DNA from 2 places in the Streptomyces sp. NBC_00286 genome. Region 1 is predicted to be linked to the other one. Evidence: riboswitches for the same ligand, from Rfam matches in the RefSeq annotation. Region 1 holds a riboswitch; the other holds the start of a gene.
What was found. A riboswitch is a leader RNA that binds a small molecule or an ion and turns the genes downstream of it on or off. The one in region 1 is predicted to bind S-adenosylmethionine.
Positions count from the first base shown of each region.

Region 1 (3,403 bases):
ACTGGCCCTTGCACAGATCCGCACTTCGCGGATCCGGGTCAGACCTCACCCCCCAACGGTTGGGGGTGTGCGCCGGAACGCGTCGACCGCGGCTGAATGTATCTGCCCAACTGCCGTCTGCAACAGGTCAGTCGGAGGAGAAATCTTGGCCATCGCCGATCCGGAATGTACGGAGAATTCACCCTAGAGGGGGGCAAGTCGGGCTCCATAAAAGGAGCGAATGACGCAAAAGACCTGCACACTTTGGCTACTTCTTATCGGGGGCCAATCAGGAATGCACATGCATTCGGCCCCGAGGAGCACCACGTTCCCCAACTGTACCGTGCTCAACCATATAGAATTGCCCCCTCCGTTTAACTCACGGAGGGGGCAATTCGATGAACCCTGAGTTACCTGCATTACCGAAGGTAACGATCAGCCTCCGGCAACGGCCGGAATGATCGAGACGCCGGCCCCGTCGGGCGTCGCCGTCTCCAGCCCCTGCTCGAACCGCACATCGTCATCGTTCACGTACACGTTGACGAACCGCCGCAGCTTGCCCTGGTCGTCCAGGACGCGCGCCGCGATACCGGTGTGGTTCTTCTCCAGGTCGGCGATGACCTCGGCGAGGGTCGACCCTTCGGCGGCGACCTCGGCCTTGCCGCCGGTGTAGGTGCGAAGGATGGTGGGGATGCGAACGTTGACGCTCATGGGGTTATGACCTCCGGTCGAGTAGAGCGCCCCTTCAGGGGCGCGGGGCGGTGACATTTGCGGCTCCGCCGCGATGGGGGTCCCCCCGCTCATGGGGTCCCCCCGCTCGAGCGAAGCCGAGAGCGGGGGAGCGACCAGCCCCACCGGCCCGCAGCGTGAATACAGCCCTTCCCGCGAAGCGCTACGCGAGGCCGGCCTCTCGGAACGAGTCGAGGCTGGGCCGGATCGTCGCGGTAAGACCCGTGCCGGCCACGGCGTCGAGGGTCTTCAGACCGTCACCCGTGTTCAGGACGACCGTGGTCAGCGCCGGATCCAGCACACCGTTCTCGATCAGCTTGCGCGCAACCCCCACCGTCACACCACCGGCGGTCTCCGCGAAGATCCCCTCGGTCCGCGCCAGCAGCTTGATCGCGTCCACGATCTGCTCGTCGTTGACGTCCTCGACGGCACCCCCGGTACGACGCGCGATGTCCAGCACGTACGGACCATCGGCAGGGTTACCGATCGCGAGCGACTTCGCGATCGTGTCCGGCTTCTGGGGCCGTACGACCTCATGGCCCGCCTTGTAGGCGACGGACACCGGCGAGCACCCTTCGGCCTGGGCGCCGAAGATCTTGTACGGCTTGTCCTCGACGAGCCCGAGCTTGATCAGCTCCTGCAGACCCTTGTCGATCTTCGTGAGCTGCGAGCCGGAGGCGATGGGCACCACCAGCTGGTCGGGGAGCTGCCAGCCGAGCTGCTCGCAGATCTCGTACGCGAGGGTCTTGGAGCCCTCGGCGTAGTACGGGCGCAGGTTGACGTTGACGAAGCCCCAGCCCTCGCCGGCCGGGTCGCCGATCAGCTCGGAGCAGAAGCGGTTCACGTCGTCGTAGTTGCCCTCGATGCCGACGAGTTCGCCGCCGTAGACCGCGGCCATGACGACCTTGCCCTGCTCCAGGTCGTGCGGGATGAACACGCAGGAGCGGAAGCCGGCGCGGGCGGCGGCGGCGCCGACGGCCCCGGCGAGGTTGCCCGTGGAGGAGCAGGAGAGGGTCGTGAAGTTGAAGGCACGGGCGGCCTCGATGGCCTGGGCGACGACGCGGTCCTTGAAGGAGTGCGTCGGGTTGCCGGAGTCGTCCTTCACGAAGAGCTTGCCGGGGTCGACGCCCAGTTCGCGCGCGAGGTTGTCGGCCTTGACGAGCTTGGTCCAGCCGGGGTTGATGTTCGGCTTCGTGGCCACGTCCGCGGGGACGGGCAGGAGAGGCGCGTACCGCCAGATGTTCGCGGGGCCCGCTTCGATGCGCTTACGGAGTTCCTCGGTGTCGTATGCCGAGAAGTCGTACGCGATCTCCAGCGGGCCGAAACACTCCTCGCAGGCGAAGACGGGGCCGAGCGGGACGCGGTGCCCGCATTCGCGGCAGGAGAGCGCGGCGGCGGGGCCGAGGTCTACAGAGTCCGTGGAGGCCGTGGAGTTCGCCGAGTCGGCGGAGGTGTCAGCGTTCGTGGTGCTTGCAACTGTCTGCGCAGCCATGTGAGGCGAGGCCCTTTCTCCTCATCTTCCTCACGACGCATCTCGCCGTGAGACGGATTTGGCACCTTCACTAGCCGGGAGCCTCGCGGAATCGATCATCTTCGATCGGTACGAGACCGGCTGGAGGGTTGCCGGGGCTTCAACGGGCCGTATCCCTCTGCCCCTCTGGATGAGCGCTATTCGGTTGTGAGTATGTGGTTGTCGGCTGGACGACCCGCGACATGCGATGGTCATCAGCGTTGTTCAAGACTGTAACCGAAGGCCTGGATCGTGGAGAGACCAGTCCGAACCGCGAGATGACAGTCACATCAGCCTTCTGCCGCAGTGGGCACTCGCGACCCGGTCCAATGCAAGGGAGAGCCGCACGTGCTGGAAGACGTCGAGCGCTGGCTGAACACGCGCTCCTGGTCCGTTGGCGACCGCCCGCTGAAGAAGCTCATCGCCGCGAAACGCGCGGCCAACTCCACGGTGAGCGTCGTACTGCCCGCGCTCAACGAGGAGGAGACCGTCGGCGAGATCGTCGCCGTGATCCGCCGCGAGCTGATGACCAAGAAGGTGCCCCTCGTCGACGAGATCGTGGTGATCGACTCGGGCTCGACGGACCGTACCTCCGAGGTCGCCGCCGACGCGGGCGCCCGCGTCGTACACCGCGACGACATACTCCCGCGGATGCCGGCCGTCCCCGGCAAGGGCGAGGTCCTGTGGCGCTCGCTGCTGGTCACGAGCGGGGACATCATCGCCTTCATCGACGCGGACCTGAAGGAGTTCTCCGCGGACTTCGTCTCGGGAATCGTCGGCCCGCTGCTCACCGATCCGGGCGTGGACCTCGTCAAGGCGATGTACGACCGCCCGCTGAACCTGCCGGGCGACCCCACCTCCGGCAGGACCGCCGCAGGCCAGGGCGGCCGCGTTACGGAACTCATGGCCCGCCCGCTGCTGAACATGCACTGGCCGCAGCTCGCCGGCTTCGTACAGCCGCTCGGCGGCGAGTACGCGGCCCGCCGCTCGCTGCTGGAGCAGTTGCCGTTCCCGGTCGGGTACGGGGTCGAGCTGGGCATGCTGATCGACGCCCTGCACTTGGTGGGCCTCGACGCCCTCGCCCAGGTCGACGTGGGCGTCCGCAAACACCGCCACCAGGACGGCCAGGCCCTCGGCCGCATGGCCGCCGCGATCTACCGCACGGCCCAGCTGCGACTGGCCCGC
Region 1 is NZ_CP108054.1:4,450,870-4,454,272, forward strand. Features, by position in the region: gene OHT21_RS20190 (MoaD/ThiS family protein) at 415-690, opposite strand; gene thrC (threonine synthase) at 872-2,200, opposite strand; SAM riboswitch class I at 2,219-2,376, opposite strand; gene OHT21_RS20200 (glucosyl-3-phosphoglycerate synthase) at 2,567-3,403, shown strand, end outside.

Region 2 (3,403 bases), 3.2 Mb from region 1:
CCGCTGGAGGCGACACCGCGGCGGGTCGTTCCTGGCCCGCGCTGTTGAACGGCTTGCTGGACGGGCGTGACCTGAGCGCGGACGACACGGCCTGGGCGATGGACCTGATCATGCGGGGCGAGGCGACCGACGCGCAGATCGCCGGGTTCGCGGTGGCGCTGCGGGCCAAGGGCGAGACCGTCGACGAGATCGCCGGACTCGTGCGAACGATGTACCAGCACGCGAACGTGATCGAGGTGCCGGGAGAGACGGTCGACATCGTCGGCACGGGTGGTGACGGGGCCAAGACGGTCAACATCTCCACGATGTCGGCGATCGTCATCGCCGGGACCGGGGCGAAGGTCGTCAAGCACGGCAACAGGGCGGCTTCGTCGGCGTCCGGTGCCTCGGACGTACTGGAGAAGCTCGGGGTCAACCTGGAGCTGACACCGAGGCGGGTGGCCGAGGTGGCCGAGGAGGCCGGGATCACCTTCTGCTTCGCGGTGAAGTTCCATCCGGCGCTGCGGCATGTGGCCGCCGCGCGGGGGCAGTTGGGCATCCGCACGACCTTCAACTTCCTGGGGCCGCTCACGAACCCCGCCCGCGTGAGGTCGCAGGCCGTCGGGGTCGCCGACGCGCGGATGGCGCCGATCATGGCCGGCGTCCTCGCCGAGCGCGGCAACTCGTCGCTGGTGTTCCGCGGCGACGACGGCCTGGACGAGCTGACGACGACGTCCACGTCGCGGGTGTGGGTGGTCCGTGACGGCAAGGTCCACGAGGAGACCTTCGATCCGCGGGATGTGGGGATCGAGTTGGTACCGGTGGAGGCGTTGCGGGGCGCTGACGCGTCGTACAACGCGGATGTCGCGCAACGGCTGTTGGGTGGGGAGACGGGTCCTGTACGGGACGCTGTGCTGCTGAACTCGGCGGCGGCGTTGGTGGCTCTGTCCCCGGGCGACGGCCCGCTGGCGGACCAACTGCGTGAGGGGATGGGCAGGGCGGCGGAGGCGATTGACTCCGGGGCGGCGAAGCGGACGCTTGACCGCTGGGTAGCGGTCAGTAACGGCTAACGGTCCGTTGTGGCTTGTCGCGCAGTTCCCCGCGCCCCTGAGGTGGTTGGTGGGTGCGGGGCCGCGGTCCGGTGCGTCAGCCCGTCGCCAACAGGGCATACGACCCCGTGCTGACACAGGGCGTAGCTGTGCCCAGACCGAAGCTAAGCGACGGGCATACGACGCACCGGCCCACGTCCCCTCCCGCCGGAGGGAGAGTGCCGGTTTCGTCGTGGCTGGCGAGCCTGGCGACTGGTGAGTATTTCAGCTGACGGCTCGGGGAGCGCCCCTTCAGGGGCGCGGGGAACTGCGCGACCAGCCACGATGCACCCGCGGCCGCGACACGACTGTCACCCTCCACCCCGGTGGGCACCCTACCGACCCGCGGTAGGCGCCCCACCCACGCCACAAACCCACCCACCCGCCGAAGGCGCCACCCACCCCGCTGGAGGCAGAGGGGCCTGGGGGCGGAGCCCCCAGTTTCGGGAAGGGGCGGGGTTGGGGAAAGGAACCGCTCGTTACGGCACCGTCCGGGATCCGGACCCGAGTTGCGGGCGGACGATCGGACCGCTTAGGTTCGATGCCAGGTCATGAGTGACAGCCACAAGGCCCCGGCCGGCTGTCCGGCAACCCTCCGTCCGTGGCGGGGTGCCCCGGGTGAAGACCAGGTCGTAGGCAGCAAGGCCTACGACAAGCGCGGACCCCTCGCACAGACCAGGGGTCCTGGTCTTGAGGGAGTGTCATGTCTGCCAACACCGCCGTCGCCGAGCAGTCCGTTGCCGAGCCGTTGGCCGTCCTGGGACGGGACGTCACCGTCCCGCTCGTCACCGGCGGCGAAGTCACGTACGCCGCCCTCGACTACGCCGCCAGCGCCCCGGCCCTGCAGCGCGTATGGGACGACGTGGCCGCATACGCGCCGTACTACGGAAGCGTGCACCGCGGCGCCGGCTACCTGTCCCAGCTGTCCACCGACCTGTTCGAGAACGCCCGGCAGACCGTCGCCGAGTTCCTCGACTGCCGCGACGAGGACCAGGTCGTCTTCACCCGGTCCACCACCGACTCGCTGAACCTGCTCGCCGCCGCCCTCCCCGCCGACTGCCAGGTCTACGTCTTCGAGACCGAGCACCACGCCTCGCTGCTGCCCTGGCGGCAGGCCCGCGTCACGTACCTCGACGCGCCGCGCACGCCCGCGCAGGCCGTCGCCACCCTCGAGCGCGCGCTCGCCGAACGCGACCCCCAGGGACCGGCCCTGGTCTGCGTCACCGGCGCCTCGAACGTCACCGGCGAGCTGTGGCCCGTACAGGAGCTTGCGGCGGCCGCGCACGCGCACGGTGCGCGGATCGTGCTCGACGCGGCGCAGCTGGCGCCCCATCACCCCGTCTCCGTAAGGGAGTTGGACGTGGACTGGGTCGCCTTCTCGGGGCACAAGCTGTACGCGCCCTTCGGCACGGGCGTGCTGGCGGGGCGCTCCGACTGGCTGCGTACGGCCGAGCCGTACCTCGCGGGCGGCGGTGCCAGCCGCAAGGTGACCCGGCGTACGGACGGCGGCGTCGACGTCGAGTGGCACGACACCGCCGCCCGTCACGAGGCCGGCTCGCCCAACGTCATCGGCGCCTACGCCGTCGCCTCCGCCTGCAAGGCCCTCACCGAGGCCGGCTTCGACGCGCTTGTCGCGCGTGAGCAGTGCCTGATCCGCAAGGTGCGGGAGGGCCTCGCCGACGTGCCCGAGGTGCGGGTTCTCTCCCTGTTCGGAGATGACGCCCCCCGCGTCGGCGTCATCTCCTTCGTCGTCGAGGGGTGGAACAGCTCGCACTTCGCCGCCGCGCTCTCCGCCGAGTACGGCATCGGCGTACGGGACGGGCTCTTCTGCGCCCATCCGCTCGTACGTACGCTGCTGGGGAGCGACCCGCAGTCGCAGGGCGAGTGCGGGGCCCCCGAGGCCGCACCCGGGGAGAAGTCCCTCAACGCGATCCGGGTCAGCTTCGGTGCGGGGACGCCGGACGAGCACGTGGAGCGGTTCGTGCAGGCCGTGAAGGAGCTCGTCCGGGACGGCGCGAAGTGGAACTACCGTACGGAGGACGGGCGTTGCGTTCCCGACACCTCCGCCTGAGCGGGCACCTCCCCGTCGGTCACCGGTAGCCGGGCACCGAGGGCGATCATCCGCAGGGCGCGTTCGGTGGCGTCCGTGAGGAGTTCGGTGGCCCGGTCCATGGCCTCGGCCAGGGGCATCGGGTAGGGCATGATCCCGTGGTAGGCGTCCACGCCCGGCACATTGTGGGCGCCCTCGCCGAGGGTGCCCGCGAGGGCCAGGACCGGCCGTCCGTACTGCTTGGCGCGGCGGGCCACCTCGGCCGGGACCTTCCCGCGCGGCGTCT
Region 2 is NZ_CP108054.1:7,694,468-7,697,870, forward strand. Features, by position in the region: gene trpD (anthranilate phosphoribosyltransferase) at 1-1,049, shown strand, start outside; SAM riboswitch class IV at 1,615-1,731, shown strand; gene OHT21_RS34750 (aminotransferase class V-fold PLP-dependent enzyme) at 1,771-3,138, shown strand; gene OHT21_RS34755 (glycerate kinase) at 3,093-3,403, opposite strand, start outside.
Region 2: linked by a shared signal. The riboswitch ahead of OHT21_RS34750 (aminotransferase class V-fold PLP-dependent enzyme) and the one ahead of thrC (threonine synthase) in region 1 are both predicted to bind S-adenosylmethionine.